4 regions of the Pseudoalteromonas sp. SCSIO 43101 genome follow, and region 1 is predicted to be linked to each of the others. Evidence: predicted binding sites of a transcription regulator. Region 1 holds the regulator's gene; each other region holds the start of a gene.

Region 1 (4,204 bases):
GCACTCCCGAGCAAGTTAAGCTGGTACGAGAAGCTATTGAGCTTGGTAATGGTATGGATCACTTAGAGAGCATTCTAGCAGCACTAGCTGACACTAAAGCGCTTGAGTTTGCGATGCAAAAAGCAGAACAAGAAGCTAACAAAGCGATTGCTTGTATTGCTTTCTTACCAGACACACCTTACAAACAAGCATTAGAGAGTTTGGCCCGCATCGCCGTTGCCCGCGATCATTAAACTCTATTTATTCGAGCCATTAAAAAAGCCTGCATTTGCAGGCTTTTTTGTTTTCAGCGCTTTTACTAAGTTAACGAATAAGCAAAGCGCCTATCATCCGGCGGAATTAACCGTTGATGAAATCAACACCTTCTTGGATGTCTTTGTTAAGTGTAGCTAGCATGTCGTTTTTAGCTTGCTCTTCGAATGCACTTAACTCACCGTAAGAAAGGATTTCTTCAACGCCGTTTTTACCTAGACGTACTGGGTGTGCGAAGTATGCTGCGTCACCGTTTTCAACTGCAACGTATGCATAATCAACAACTTCTTCACCTTGTAGGCCTTTCACTAAAGACATACAGAAGCGCGCTGCTGCTGCACCCATTGAAAGAGTTGCTGAACCGCCACCGGCTTTAGCGTTAACAACTTCAGTACCTGCGTTTTGGATACGTGGTGTTAATGCTGCAACTTCTTCATCAGTGAAAGTAACACCTTCAACTTGAGAAAGAAGAGGAAGGATTGTAGTACCTGAGTGACCACCGATCACTGGAACTTTAACTTCAGTTGCGCTTAAACCTTTAAGTTCAGCTACAAAAGCTTCTGAACGGATCACGTCAAGCGTTGTGATACCGAATACACGGTTAGCATCGTAAGTACCCGCTTTTTTGAATACTTCAGCAACGATTGGCACAGTGCCGTTTACTGGGTTAGTGATAATACCTACTAACGCTTTAGGACAGTTTTTAACGATGCCTTCAGCTAATGTTTTGATGATACCTGCGTTTACGTTGAAAAGGTCCGCACGGTCCATGCCAGGCTTACGTGGCATACCCGCTGGGATAAGAACGATATCACAACCAGCTAATGCTGCGTCTAAGTTGTCAGCACCAAAGCCTTCAACTTTAACGTCTGTTGGGATGTGAGAAAGATCAACCGCTACACCAGGAACAACAGGGGCAACATCATATAACGATAATTCAGAACCTGCAGGTAAACTTGTTTTTAATAATAAAGACAATGCTTGGCCGATACCGCCAGCTGCGCCTAAAACAGCAACTTTCATTGGAATTCTCCGTAATTTGAGGTAGGAAATATTTGTGGCCCTAAAGATAATGAAATTAGCGACTAAAAACAAATTTATCCTGCTTATTTCGCGTATAATTTCGACCATAGTTGTAAACTTAGCTGTAAAGACACAGCATTTTGGACGACTTTGTAAACTAATACTGCATAAATATGCAGAGTTGTGTAGAATTACTCCACATTTTATGAATAAAGAAGCGGCAACATGCAACCACAAGACAAACAAGAAGCACTAATCAAAGCGTTTAAAGCGCTATTAAAAGAAGAAAACTTCGGCTCACAAGGTGAGATTGTCGAAGCATTGAAAGAGCAAGGCTTTGATAATATTAGCCAAAGTAAAGTCTCTCGCATGTTAAGCAAGTTCGGTGCTGTACGTACCCGTAATGCAAAGCAAGAAATGGTTTATTGTTTACCGGCTGAAATGGGTGTACCAACAGCGAAAAGCCCTCTGCGTCAGCTTGTTATCGATATTATGCATAACGAAATGATGATCATTATTCGTACTAGCCCAGGCGCAGCTCAATTAATTGCTCGATTACTTGATTCTCTAGGTAAGGCGGATGGTGTACTAGGCACTATTGCAGGCGACGACACTATTTTTATCGCCCCTGCGAAGATTTCAGAAATCGATGTCACGCTTGATCGCGTGCGCACTTTATTCGATACAGTTTAAAGCTGCTTTAAAAAGTTTACTGACGGGGCGAAAAACGCAGATCCCATATCGGCTTGAGTAAAATCGAGCCAATGATCATAGCAATCGCCCTGCCCCAACCGGCTCTTTAATACCTGCTCAAACGCATCCCCTTGCGCCGCACACGAAACCATCAAAATCCCCTGTTTATGCACATCACCAAATGGCATGCTTTGATTAAGTAATAGTGGCTGACCGTGCTCATCTTTTAGTTCACTGCGAACCGCATGACTAGTTTCTACAGCAGGCACAATCAAGGTATTATCAAGACGCGTACGCCCCATGATTTGTTCTTGCTCGAACAACGACAAATGCTGCCAGACACTCAAGTCATGCACAAAACGCTGCACATGAATATAGCTGCCTTGGTCTTCAAAGTGCCCCGGTTTGTTGATAAGAGCCGTGCTACGCTTTTGACGACCATGAGGGGTATCACCAGCATAAATAAAGCCATTAAAATCACGCCCATCTAAAAACCGAAAATTACGTACCTGCTCCACCAGCTCTACATCCGGTGTTAATAACTTTAGAATTTGCAGAGCAAATAGATGGTTTACATCTTCGCGGTCTGAGCGAATTTGTACAAACAAGTCAAAAGGCTGTGCACTGATCACATGCTCACTATGAGTCACATTAGGAAAGCTTTGTAATTGACTTGGAATAAATTCGGGCAGGATATGCGGCCAATACTGAGCACCAAGGGCAACCACGCACGACAGCATGGCTTCAGAGAACTGATCTGCAAACTCATCTTGAATAACGCTGACGCGTTTTAGTTTTTTACGTAATGACTCATCATGGCCATCGTAAACATTAAAAAACAGGTGCAAACCATGTAAGTTTGCTTCAGCACAAATCCCAGATTGCGCTTGCGCCATAGTGAATCCTTAGCTTCTCGTTATTTGCACCTAGCCAAGGATTCAAGATTGATTAATCATGAAAAAAATTGACTGTGTGCGGCATTATTTTTATTTTTACAGGCTGCTCAACAGCTAACACGCGATCTTGCTCTGCGGCAACTTCACACTCTTGCCCTGCAATATTGATACGATACACATAACGCGTACCGATAAAGCGTCTTTGCAAGATTGTTAAACTGTTTGCGTCACTGTGAGCAGCTTCGCACAACTGAATATAGTGCGGTCTTATGTACACTTGACCTTGCTGACAATCTACATTGTTCGCCGTCAATGAGTGAACCACACCAAACGCCGTTTCGTATTCAGTTGGCGTTAATACTTTCGCCGTTAAGTATATGCCCGTACCAAGAAACTCTGCAACCACCTTTGAGTTAGGTTGGCTAAATAACTGCTCCGCGGAGCCCTGTTGGGCGATTTTTCCACCATGCATAACCGCAAGCGTGTCGGCAAACGCGAAAGCTTCTTCCTTCGAGTGGGTAACAAATACCGCAGATACCTGCTGATCTTTAATAATGCGACGTATATCTGCAATAAGCTCAAAGCGTACTTGTGTGTCAATATTCGAAAATGGCTCATCAAGTAATAATAAGCTTGGCTTATAAGCAAGAGCACGAGCAATCGCGACTCGTTGCTGCTGACCACCTGAAAGTTGATGAGGGTAACGTCCAGCACAACCATCTAATTTAACAAGGCTGAGCATTTCGTCCACGCGCTCACGCTTTTGTGCTTTGCTCATATTACTGAGGCCAAACGCAATGTTGTCACTAACCGTTAGATGAGGGAATAACGCATAGTCTTGAAACATCATGCCGATATTACGTTTTTCAGGTGCAACAAATAGTCCGCTATCATTGACCACATTTGAATCTATGCTCATATAGCCTTGCTCGGGCTGTAAAATCCCCGCGATTGCCTTTAAGGTGGTGGTTTTGCCACAGCCACTTGCGCCAAGCAAACAAACAATTTCATCTTGCTCAACATTAAGATTGAGTTCACTCAATACCTTAGTGCCATTATACTGATAAGCTAGGTCTTGAATTATCAAATGACTCATGAGTGATTTTGCTCCATCGAACGATTAACGAAATACAAAGGTATTAACCCAACTAACACGATAAACAAAGCTGAAATAGACGCAAGCTCTAACTGCTCATCACTAACATACTGAAAAACATGGGTCGCAAGCGTTTCAAAATTAAAAGGCCTAAGTAATAAAGCTGCTGGCAACTCTTTCATGCACTCAATAAATACTAACAAACCAGCAGTAAGAATCCCTCGTTTTAACAACGGTAAATGTA
Region 2 (4,204 bases), 1.5 Mb from region 1:
GCTAAAGTTACGATCACTTAAAATAAGCATGACACAGCCTGACGCTGCTTTTTCTTGTGCTTCATCACAGATACGTGTGATTGCTTTTTCTAAGCCTTCTTCTGCGGTGTAAGTGATATCAATTTTACAGTAGCTGTAGTGCTCATCGTCAGCATTGATCAGCTGTTGCATATCAGCATACATCAAAATTGGCGTATCAAACTGTAAACGCTTAGCATGGCCGGTGGTTTCGTTAAATACGTTTTGCTCACTACCAATACAGGTTGCTAGTGACATAACGTGATTTTCACGAAGTGGGTCAATCGGTGGATTCGTTACTTGCGCAAACTTTTGTCGGAAGTAATCAAACAGTGAGCGATGGCCTTCTGACAGTACCGCAAATGGCGTGTCATCACCCATAGAACCCGTTGCTTCTTGACCATTTTCACCCATAACACGAATCACGCTATCAAGTTCTTCATTGGTATAGCCAAACATCTTTTGATACTTAAGCAGTGTTTCGTCATCAAAAGAACGGTTACCCGCATCTTTTTCAGATAACTGTTCAAATGGCGTTAAACGCTTAACGTTTGCCTCTAACCATGCTTTATATGGGTGGCGAGATTTAAGGTCTTGGTCAATCTCATCTGAATGCCATATTTTCCCTTGATGAGTATCAATAACTAACAGCTCACCTGGTCCGACACGGCCTTTTTCAACGACTTCGTCTGGTGCGTAATCCCAAATGCCCACTTCAGAGGCAAGCGTGATAAATCCATCTTGGGTAATTACATAACGCGCCGGACGCAAGCCATTACGGTCAAGGTTACAAGCCGCGAAACGGCCGTCAGACATTACAATACCAGCTGGGCCATCCCATGGTTCCATATGCATTGAGTTGAAGTCATAGAACGCACGTAGGTCATCATCCATGGCACGGTTTTTCTGCCATGCTGGTGGCACAAGCATACGCATTGCACGGAATAAATCCATGCCTCCCGCTAAGAACAACTCAAGCATATTATCTAAGCTTGAAGAATCTGAGCCGCTTTCGTTAACGAATGGTGCGGCTGATTGCAGATCTGGAATAAGTGGTGAGGCAAACTTATAAGCACGGGCACGTGCCCATTGGCGGTTACCTTGAATCGTATTAATTTCACCATTATGCGCTAAATAGCGGAAAGGTTGAGCTAAAGGCCAACGAGGCTGTGTATTAGTAGAAAAACGTTGGTGGAATACACAAATCGCACTGGTCATGCGAATGTCAGCTAAGTCTAAATAAAAGTTAGGTAAGTCTACAGGCATCATCAAGCCTTTATAGACAGTGACCAAACCAGATAAACTGGCAATATAAAAGTGTTCATCGTTTTCGAGGCGCTTTTCAGCACGACGACGCGCTACATATAAGCGACGCTCTAAATCTTTTGGACGCCAGCCTTCTGGTGCGCTAACAAAAATTTGTTCAAAGCCTGGTAGTTGTTTTTTTGCAATTGGCCCTAAACATGACGCATCGGTAGGTACTACGCGCCAGCCTTGAATACTCAAGGTTTCTTTTTCGAGTTCTTCACTCAACACATCTTTAGCTGTTTGCGCAAGTACAGGATCGGCATTTAAAAATACCATGCCAACGGCGTAGTTCTTACCTAAGTGCCAATCATGTTCGCTGGCAATAGCACGAAAGAAACTATCAGGTTTTTGCATTAATAAACCACAGCCATCACCAGTTTTACCATCTGCAGAAATACCACCACGGTGTTCCATGCGATCTAAGCCAGTGATTGCTGTTCGAATCAAGCGGTGACTCGCCTGACCATTGACCTGGGCTATTAAGCCAAAGCCACAATTATCTTTTTCTAATTTTGAGTCGTATAACATAGACCCCTCCCCTTGCTACAACGACTAGCGGTTCAGTCTTTTGTGACAGTGCTAGCAGACGAACAAAACTATCGCCAAATACCTCATGAGTCAATAGAGTTTTGAATACATATTCATATTCATGAATATTTCTCACTTAAAGGCACTTTCTAAATTCTATGCTATTTTTTTACATTTAGGCGTATTTCACCCGTTATTTTTTTATGACACTGGTGTCAAATTTAACAACTTGTAAAAAAACAATCTAAAACCCGCCTCTTTACGTTAACGTAAACTGCGATTAATTATGAATAATTATTCACGATCTGAATATCAATGCAGTTTTTATGAGGTATCACCTAACGCTGCTGCATCATTATTTACTCTTGGCTTTAGCATAGTAACAAACTAGGTCTCTGAGCAGCCGACCTTAGTCGCAATGACTGACTTTCTTTACCCTCGCGTCAATAATCAGCAATTTAAAAGTGTCCGCAGCGGACACTTTTTCTGTCCGCGGACAGACATCTACTCATCAAAAAAAATAAAAACACAATACTATCAGAAACTTAACAATTGGCACGCTACTGGTATAGATAAGTCATCAGCGAAATTAAGGATTTCAAAATGTTCACTATCAGTTTGTTTATGGCTTCTCCGCTTACCATGATTGCCGTTGGCTTCATGATTGTATGTTTTGAGAATCGTAAGGAGTTATGATGATAAAGGATACCAGTGCCCAAGATATTACTGTGGCTAAAAAAAACACCATTAAGAAACCACTTATATTAGCAGTAGGTGTAATACTTGTTGGTGCGCTTGGCTTTCAAGCATTGTTTGCCAGTAGCGATGGCAGCATTTCGGTTGATGCAGCAAGCCTACAAATTAGTGAAGTAAGCCAAAAGACGCTTACTAGAGATGTGGCAGCGAGCGGTAAAATCGTTGCAGCTAATGCGCCAAAAGTTTATAGCCCTGAACGAGGTTTTGTTGATTTAAAAGTAAAAGCCGGTGACAGCGTTGAAGTAAACGAAGTAATCGCCACCGTAACCAGCCCTGAGCTTACTAACGAATTAAAACAGCAACAATCAGTATTAGCACGATTAGAAGGTGAACTACAACGCAAGCAACTTGAAGCACGTCGACAAAAACTAAGCCTTACTAAAGCCCTTGATTTAGCACAGGTTGAACTAAATGCCGCAGACAGAGAAAACCGCCGAGCTAAACTCTCTATCGAAAAACATTTAATCAGCCAAATAGATTTAGAAAAAGCCGTTGATGACTTGGCCCGCGCCAAACTTTCCTTTAAACATGCAGAGCAAGAAGTCAGCTTAGCTAAAGATACCCTCGCATTTGAACTAAAAGCTGCAGAGCGCGATCTGACGCGTCAGCAACTCATCGTTGATGACTTATTTAGGCAGGTGAATGAACTCACAATTACTGCCAGTGTAAGCGGTATTGTTGGTAACTTATTAGTGCAGCAAAAAGAAGCCGTTACACAAAGCCAACCATTAATGACTTTGGTGGATTTAAGTAACTTTGAAGCTGAACTACAAGTACCAGAAAGCTATGCCAATGAGCTAGGTCTTGGTATGCAAGTTGAACTGACTTTAGGTGCCCGTCATGTAACAGGAACCTTATCGGCTATTTCACCGGAGGTGAATAATCGCGAGGTAACTACCCGCGTACGCTTTGACAGTGAGGTTTCTGGTATTCGCCAAAACCAACGCTTAACCGCACGTATTTTACTAGAGAATCGCGATGATGTATTGCAAGTAAAACGCGGTGCATTCTTACAGCAAGGTGGCACCCAGGCTTATAAAGTTGAAGGTGACATGGCTTATTTAATCGATATAAAAACCGGTGCTAGCAGTATCAATGCTGTCGAGATAATAGAAGGCGTAGAGCCTGGCGATAAGCTAATCATCTCGAATTACGACCGCTTTAAAAAAGCATCCACACTGGTTTTACGTTAACAAATAAAAGGAAAAATCAACATGCTTACAATGAACGACATCAGCAAAGTGTATCAAACTGACATGGTACAAACTCATGCCCTTCGCGACTTCAACCTACAAGTAGATGAAGGTGAATTTATTGCAGTAACTGGCCCAAGTGGCTCGGGTAAAACCACTTTTTTAAACATCGCAGGTATGTTGGAGCCATTTAGCGAAGGCCAGTACATGTTAGATGGTATTGATGTGGGGAAACTAAATGACAACCAACGCGCTGATCTACGAAATCAAAAAATTGGTTTTATATTCCAGGGTTTTAACCTCATCCCTGACTTGAACTTATATGAAAATATTGAAGTGCCATTGCGTTATCGTGGCATTAAAGCCGCTGAGCGTAAACGCCGTATTGAGCAATGCCTTGA
Region 3 (4,204 bases), 1.7 Mb from region 1:
GAGTTTCGCACCTTACATATACCAGGTACTTTTAATGGTCGCTCGCAAATTTTAAAAAGTGACAAAAGCGCAGCACTTGATGCAGCCGACAAACGTGATAAGTACAATTTAATTTGGTTAAAACAAGCACTCATTCAGCAAGATGCTAAGGCGTATGTGTTTGGCTTTCAGGCTGATATTTACCACCCGACCAGTAAACCAGTTTGTAGTGAATCACAGCGCTCAAACTGTGATGCTTTTAAAGTATACCGTGATGCCATCAGTGACTTCGCAAAGCACACCAATAAGCCTGTGTTAGTGATGCATGGTGATACAGGTCCATACTGTAAACAACAGTTAGCAAGTAACTTAACACGCTTGAATGTACCTGGTGATTTTGCTGTGAGTGATGTAGCAAAAGTGAGCTTTGTTGATGGGAAGTGGCATATAGCGAGTGTAACGACAAACGAGCCCCTCACAACGGGTTGTAAGTGAAACCCAACAAGTTAGCGAGTTTCTAGGTGAAAGAGTAAAGTTGCGAGCTTAAGGTAGCTGCGGGTTTACCTCGCGTAGGCGTGAAATTTATTTCGCGCGATTCTCTCAATTTATGCGGCTGTAAGTCTGGCTTTAGCCCGTCACGTATGTGTGATAAAACACGTGTCGCCATAAATGACGACCTATATGGCGTAGGGAAAAACGGAACGAAACCCAACAAATTAGCGAGTTTCTGGGGGAAAAAGTAAAGTTAGCAAGCTCCTTGACACAAGCAGCAGGCAGCCTAGAGTTGCTAACTTGTATACACAAAAAAAGCGACACTTGGCCGCTTTCTTCATAAAGTGTTGTGATTAGCAGTTAGTTTCTTCTGCGTTAACACCTTCTTTTACTTCTTCACATGCGTCTTCAACAGCATTTTGTGTATCAGTAATTGCTTCATCAATACGCTCACCTGCATCTTCTGCCGAGTTATCTTCACAACCCATGATGAATAGACCTGAAAATAGAGCGATAGTAGCGGCTTTCAAAGTTGAATTTTTCATAACGAAATTCCTTGTAAATAAAATAAATTAAGTGGTTATTTGCTTATAACTACTTAGGGGCGTTACCTCTAAGAGCTCCAGATACCAGTGAAATAACTAGTAGTACTAAAAATATAAAAAAGATAATTTTAGCGATGCCTGCAGCGGCTCCTGCGATACCACCAAAACCTAACACTGCTGCGATTAACGCGATAACTAAAAAAGTAATGGTCCAGCGTAACATAATGGTCTCCTTGGCTATTTAAATTTTCTAAAGTTCGATGTAACTGAAGCGAGTTCTGTGCCAGATGTTTTACTTGTTTTATTTCAATGGTTTACCTTTATTTGTGATGCTGGTAGATGTTCATCACTTGGTAACATTTACGAGTAAGCATGTAAGTTATTCATAGTGATATTTTTTCATATTGAGTTGCATGAGGAAAACATCAGATTGCCACGGTATTGGTAAGACCAATTTAACTTTTTATTGGTTGGTAAAGTCTAACACCTTGTTGTGTGTGGTTTTTAGACGCTTGCTGGTTTTTAGTTAATAGCTGAACATATAACTTATGGCTATATCGACTATTTATATCATCTATATCGAGGCTTTGAATGATGGAAATGTAGGGTGTTAATTATATGTGTGGCATGTTATTTTAAAATTAATTGGTTTTACCAATTTACAATGGTGCTATACAAATGATTTTGGTTTGTTATTATTGGTGCATAATTATTTAACAAAAATAACTTTTTATTTTAAGTAAGCGAGGGGAGTCGTATGGATATAGGTGGATTACTCACCACTGCGGCCAGTTTGATGGTAACAGGCATGGTAGGCGTGTTTGTTTTTCTGACTATTCTGATTACAGCAGTCACTTTAATGTCAAAACTAGTGGGTCGATTTGATGATCCAGCAAGTGCAGAACCTACGCGAACAGCAAAAATTCAACCTCAACAGGGTGTGCCTCAGGCACATATTGCAGCAATAAGCGCTGCAATCGCTCAATTTCGAAATAAACAAAAATAACGGGGCAGCTCGAACATGGCTAAATTAAAATTAACCGAATTAGTATTGCGTGACGCACACCAGTCTCTTTTGGCAACGCGTATGCGCTTAGACGACATGCTACCCATAGCCGAAAAACTCGACAATGCGGGTTATTGGTCAATTGAATCATGGGGGGGTGCAACGTTTGACTCGTGTATCCGTTATTTAGGTGAAGATCCTTGGCAACGTATTCGCGAACTAAAGGCTGCAATGCCAAACACTAAGCAGCAAATGTTACTTCGTGGACAAAACCTTTTAGGCTACCGTCATTATGCTGATGATGTGGTCGAAAAGTTTGTCGAGCGAGCACACAAAAATGGGGTTGATGTATTTCGTATTTTCGATGCGATGAACGATGTACGAAACCTTGAAACTGCTATTAAAGCAGCTGTTAAAGTGGGAGCTCACGCTCAAGGTACAATTTCATACACAGTAAGTCCTGTACATACACTTGATATGTGGCTGAAACTCGCAAAACAGCTTGAAGAGCTTGGCTGTCATTCGATTTGTATTAAAGATATGGCAGGTTTATTAAAGCCATATGATTGTGAGCAGTTGATCAAAGGCCTAAAAGAAACCGTGTCTATTCCTATTGCGATGCAATGCCATGCTACTACTGGCTTAAGCACTGCAACTTATCAAAAAGCAATCGATGCAGGTATTGATATGCTTGATACGGCGATTTCGTCAATGAGTATGACTTATGGTCATAGCGCGACGGAGACAATAGTTTCAATTGTCGAAGGCACAGAGCGAGATACTGGCCTTGATTTAAACCAATTAGAAGAAATTGCAGCTTACTTCCGTGATGTACGTAAGAAATACGCTGCTTTTGAAGGTAGCTTAAAAGGCGTTGATGGTCGCATCTTATTAGCACAGGTACCTGGCGGCATGTTAACTAACATGGAAAACCAGCTTAAAGAACAAGGCGCGGCTGATAAGCTTGATCAAGTATTACTTGAGATCCCACGTGTTCGTGAAGACTTAGGTTTTATTCCTTTGGTTACGCCAACCTCGCAAATTGTAGGTACCCAAGCGGTACTTAACGTATTAACTGGCGAGCGTTACAAAACCATTACTAAAGAAACTGCGGGCGTGCTCAAAGGTGAATATGGTGCCACTCCTGCACCTATGAATAAAGAGCTGCAAGAACGAGTGCTAGAAGGCGCAGAGGCAATTACTTGTCGTCCTGCAGATAAATTAGAGCCTGAACTTGAGAAACTTGAAGCTGAGTTATTAAGTGAAGCCAAAGAGCAAGGTTTAGAACTTGCTGATGACGTGATTGATGATGTACTTACATATGCATTATTCCCACAAATAGGCCTTAAATTTATTAAAAACCGCAACAACCCAGATGCATTTGAAGCAATTCCAACAGGTGAAGTTGCCAAGTCTGAAAGCAAACCTGCTTCTTCAAGCCCTGTAAAAGCGGAGCAATACAGCGTTAAAGTTGATGGTAAAGTTTACGATGTCGTCGTAGCACAAGGTGGTGAGCTTAAAGAAGTAACTTTAAAAGACAGTGAATTAATTCCTCAGTCTGCTTCAGCGTCAGCAGGCGAAACACTCAATGCGCCTTTGGCTGGTAATATTTTCAAAGTGAAAGTGAAACCAGGCCAAACAGTAAATGAAGGTGATGTGGTTATTATCATGGAAGCGATGAAAATGGAAACAGAAGTTCGCGCCGTACACTCAGGTACAATTGCAGAAGTATTAGTAGCTGAGGGTGACTCTGTTGCCACTGGCGATGCGCTAATCGCGCTAGCATAGGAGAGGCAGAGGATGGATGGTGTTTTAAACCTCTGGCATGCCACGGGTATTGCTAATTTTACCTTTGCGGCATTGATCATGATTGCGGTTGGTTGCTTGTTACTTTATTTAGCAATTGCACGTAACTTTGAGCCACTGTTGTTATTACCTATTGGCTTTGGGGCTATTTTAACGAATATCCCTGTGGCCGGGTTATCTGAGCCGGGTGGGTTACTTTATTATGTGTACCACATCGGGATTGATTCTGGGGTGTTCCCACTTTTGATCTTCATGGGGGTTGGTGCGCTTACAGACTTTAGTGCCTTGATAGCAAACCCTCGTATGTTGTTGTTAGGTGCGGCTGCACAGTTTGGTATTTTTGCTACTCTATTTGGTGCAATACTACTTAACTTTA
Region 4 (4,204 bases), 1.5 Mb from region 1:
AACGACAGATTTGCCTGCTAATGCTTGGCTAAAGTCTGCTGGATTTGCTTTAATTTTTTGCGCTAAATTAAGTAATTTAAGAGCGCCCTTTTGGTCTAATTCAAGACCGTTTAAGAAATTTTTTAACATGAAATACCTATGGTGTAATTTTTGTTCCTACATGCTCGCCTTTTAATAAGGCGACTAAATTTTCTGGCTTTAGCCAGCTGGAGATATACACACCACGTCGTAAATGTTGGGCAGCAAGAAGGCTGGTCTTTACTTTGACCTCCATCCCGCCCTGAATAACTCCTTCAAGGATTAGTGTTTCGATTTGCTGCGTATTAAGGTGATGTAGTGGCTGCTTATTTGCATCAAGCACAGCTTCTACGTCAGTCATAAAAATAAGTTCTGCATCTAGTTCTTTAGCAATAGCAGCCGCGGCTTCATCCGCATTGACGTTGTACCATTGACCATCTTCGCCAAAGCCAATAGAGCTCACCAGTGGTAAACGACCTTGCCCAAGTAAGCTTGGCAATACGCTGTCACAACTACCTGAACACTGGCCAACTTGCGCCAATACTTTAAGTTTTTCAGATACCAGTACACCCGCTTCATAAAGGCTTAAACCCACAGGTTTGTGGCCAGCGCTGATTGCTTGACTCATCAATTGTTTATTGGCACAACCTGCCAGGGCGCCAACAATATAAGGCATTTGCTCATTTGGGCTAATACGTAAGCCTTGATGTTTTGCTGTTACAAAGCCTGCGTCTTTAAGCCAAGCATCAACCAAGGCCCCACCACCATGCACAATGACAAAGTTATCTTGTTGCTCAGTGGCTAAAACATCAAAAAGAGCTTTTGCAGCATCAGCGCTATTTAGCACAGCACCACCGACTTTAATGATCCAAGTTTTCATTACAGCGCTCCTACTAAACCAGTGTGGTGAGGTTCACCCATAGCTAAATTAATACACTGTAATGCTTGCCCAGCCGCGCCTTTTAATAGGTTATCAATTGCTGACATAACAATGAGTTGTTCACCTTTTTGTTGCCATGCAATATCAACAAATGGTTGTTTAGCCACGCCTTTAATACTTGGAACTTTATTTCCAAGTAAACGGATTAAAGGCTCATTAGCTAACACTTGATATGCTGCATCCACTTGCTCTGCTGTCACACCTGGCTTTAATTGCACATAAATAGTTTCTAAAATTCCACGGGGGAAATTACCTAAATGAGGGGTGAATAACACAGGGTGACCAAGGTGCTGCTCAATCTCAGGTGTGTGTCTGTGATTAAATAAACCATAAGGGGCAAGTGATACTTCACAAAAATGCGTATTAACACTGGCTTTTCTACCTGCGCCAGTAACTCCAGACACAGCATTAACAATAATGGCTTGCTCAGCTAATAAACCAGCTTCTTTAAGTGGTTTTAAAGAATTGAGTGCTGCTGTTGGGTAACAACCTGCTACAGCAACAAGCTTTGCTTTACTTATAGCATCGCTATTCCATTCAGCTAAGCCATAAGCCGCTTGCTCTAAAAGCTCAGGGTGTTCATGTGCGAAACCGTAATAAGTTAGGTAATCCTCATTCCCAGCTAAACGGAAACCACCAGACAGGTCGAATACTTTTTTACCCATGGCTAAAAATTGTGGTGCAAGGTCAACGCTTACCTTGTGATCTGTACATAGACATACATAGTCCGCATTACTTTCGATATCCTTATACGCTTGGGCAGTCAGAGGCTGTAGTGGATACTCTAACAATCCAAGGTGCTCTGGATATAAATCGCTTAATAATTTGCCTTTATCTAAGCTTCCTTCAGATACATAACATGCTTTCAGGGTCAGTTTTGGGTGCTTAGCAACTAAACTTGCTAGCTCTGCGCCGCTATAACCACTTGCGCCAATAATCACTACATTCATTGCTTACTTTTACCTATTCAATCTATTTATCGATACGCCTAAAAATACTCGCTCAAATGCGAATAAAAACACTGTCTAAAGTAATGAAATCAGGTTATCGTCGTTTCGTGTTCATCGTAAAGCTTTACTAATATTTATGCTTAAAAAGTGAATTGATATTCATCATAAATACTTTTACATTGTTATGCAATTAGATTGAATAATTATTTTTGGATTTTTTTATGTCGCTACCCTCTTTTTTATCTATGTATCAGCAGCTAATTGCTGCTCCTTCAATTAGCGCGATTGAAGATTCTTTGTGCATGAGCAATAAAGGGGTTATTACCTTGCTCGCACAGTGGTGCGAAAGCCTTGGGTTTACATGTGAAATCACAGAGCTTGAAAACGGTAAAGGGCGTTACAACTTATTAGCTAGACGTGGTGAAGGAGACGGCGGTTTAATGCTTGCCGGCCATACTGACACTGTACCATTTGATGATAGTCGTTGGAATTATGATCCGTTCAAACTCAGCGAAGATAACAATAAACTTTATGGTTTAGGTAGTATTGATATGAAAGGCTTTTTTGCTTTCGTACTGCAAGCTATTAGCGAACTTGATGCAAGCAAGCAAACTGAGCCTCTATTAATTCTAGCCACAGCCGATGAAGAAACTACAATGGCGGGTGCACAGCAAATCTGCCGTCACCCGAACTTAAAACCTGCACGCTGTATTATTGGTGAGCCAACAGATATGACTCCGGTATTTACACATAAAGGTCATATGAGTACAGCTATTCGCGTAATTGGTCGCTCGGGCCATAGCTCAGATCCTGAACGAGGTTTGAACGCCATCGAAGTCATGCATAAAATGATTACAAAATTGTTAATCATAAAAGAAGAATTAAAGAATAAATATTCAGTAGAACACTTTGAAATTCCGTACCCTACTTTGAACCTTGGCCATATTCATGGCGGTGATAATGCCAACCGCATTTGCGGCTGCTGTGAAATGCATATTGATATGCGACCGTTACCTGGTTTAAGTGTACAAGAACTACAAGCGATTTTGCTTAGTGCCGCAGAGGAAATAAATACTCAATACCCCAACGCAGTGAGTGTTATCGATATGCATGAACCAATCCCTGCGTTTAGCGGAAGTACAGATACTGCACTTGTGAAACTGGCCGAAAAAGTCTCCGGTCAGCCAGCTGTCGCTGTAAACTATTGTACAGAAGCCCCTTTTATTCAACAACTTGGCTGCGAAACAATTGTCATGGGGCCAGGCTCAATTAACCAAGCTCACCAACCCGATGAGTTTTTAGCGATGGAAAAAATCAAACCTTCGCAAGCGATTATCAGTAACATGATCAAAGCTAGCTGCTTTAACGACTAATTAAAAAAGGAGCATCATGCTCCTTTTTTATCACTAACTCATATATTTACTTAAGTACTTTTTAAATACTGGGTCAGTTTTCGCTAGCTCTTTTTGCTCCGCTAAAATATCTTTTAGAATAGCTTTTGAGGTTAATGGATTGGCTAATACGACACGAAAAACCACGGTGGGTTGATGGTCATATTTTGCTGGTGTTAAACGAGTACGAGATACAAAAGAGCGTCCAGCTTCACGCTGGCGCTTTTGCATACTTGCAGTGAAGCGATTCAACGAAGCGTAAATATCTAATTTAGTTTCTTCGTTAGCACCTTTGAGCTTAGCTTGAATTTCTTTTGGAACGTAACGATATGTTAATAGGCACAGCTCAGGTTCAGAGATTAATTCAAAATCTTCATCTTGTTTGATCATTTCGGCAAAAGTGCGCGCTTTAACAATACTACGGTCAATCAACATCTCGTAGCCTTTACGGCCAATAACACGTAAGCAAGCATGCACTAACATTGCCATACCTGGGCGGCTTCCCTCTAATGTATGACTACCTAAATCTTTAGAGCCTTTACGAAGAATATATTCAGCATGATGCTCAATAGCATCTGTCGCAGCGGGGTCTTTAAATAACACAAGACCCGCGCCCATTGGCACATACATTTGTTTATGCGCATCAATAGTAATTGAGTCAGCACGTTCAATACCGCTTAAAAGATGGCGATAGTTTGAAGAAAGTAAGGTTGACCCACCCCATGCGGCGTCCACATGAAAATGACAGCCAAGCTCTTCGCTTAAATCAGCCATTTCATTTAGCGGGTCTATGCTGCCAGTTTCTGTCGTCCCAGCAACACCAACGAGTGCCATTACCTTTATACCAGACGCTTCCAGTTCATGGGCTTTTTTGCGCATAGCATCGACATCAACTTTATTATTTT

What was found. The regulator ArgR, encoded in region 1, controls arginine synthesis, uptake and breakdown. The targets are predictions, from matches to a motif close to ANTGAATANNTATTCANT.
Region 2: the regulator ArgR is predicted to act here: its motif matches at 1,955-1,972, upstream of gltB (glutamate synthase large subunit).
Region 3: the regulator ArgR is predicted to act here: its motif matches at 1,717-1,734, upstream of J8Z25_RS12500 (OadG family protein).
Region 4: the regulator ArgR is predicted to act here: its motif matches at 2,055-2,072, upstream of argC (N-acetyl-gamma-glutamyl-phosphate reductase).

The regions. Positions count from the first base shown of each region.
Region 1 covers NZ_CP072673.1:660,538-664,741, reverse strand. The annotation lists gene ispB (octaprenyl diphosphate synthase) at 1-233, shown strand, start outside; gene mdh (malate dehydrogenase) at 340-1,275, opposite strand; gene argR (transcriptional regulator ArgR) at 1,501-1,968, shown strand; gene J8Z25_RS03160 (Dyp-type peroxidase) at 1,965-2,864, opposite strand; gene J8Z25_RS03155 (ABC transporter ATP-binding protein) at 2,917-3,960, opposite strand; gene J8Z25_RS03150 (ABC transporter permease) at 3,957-4,204, opposite strand, start outside.
Region 2 covers NZ_CP072673.1:2,163,131-2,167,334, forward strand. The annotation lists gene gltB (glutamate synthase large subunit) at 1-1,854, opposite strand, end outside; gene J8Z25_RS10010 (efflux RND transporter periplasmic adaptor subunit) at 2,550-3,803, shown strand; gene J8Z25_RS10015 (ABC transporter ATP-binding protein) at 3,825-4,204, shown strand, end outside.
Region 3 covers NZ_CP072673.1:2,688,967-2,693,170, reverse strand. The annotation lists gene J8Z25_RS12515 (hypothetical protein) at 1-474, shown strand, start outside; gene J8Z25_RS12510 (hypothetical protein) at 825-1,016, opposite strand; gene J8Z25_RS12505 (DUF1328 domain-containing protein) at 1,066-1,239, opposite strand; gene J8Z25_RS12500 (OadG family protein) at 1,774-2,022, shown strand; gene oadA (sodium-extruding oxaloacetate decarboxylase subunit alpha) at 2,038-3,810, shown strand; gene J8Z25_RS12490 (sodium ion-translocating decarboxylase subunit beta) at 3,823-4,204, shown strand, end outside.
Region 4 covers NZ_CP072673.1:2,901,457-2,905,660, forward strand. The annotation lists gene J8Z25_RS13465 (ornithine carbamoyltransferase) at 1-129, opposite strand, end outside; gene argB (acetylglutamate kinase) at 137-898, opposite strand; gene argC (N-acetyl-gamma-glutamyl-phosphate reductase) at 898-1,908, opposite strand; gene argE (acetylornithine deacetylase) at 2,130-3,281, shown strand; gene panP (pyridoxal-dependent aspartate 1-decarboxylase PanP) at 3,315-4,204, opposite strand, start outside.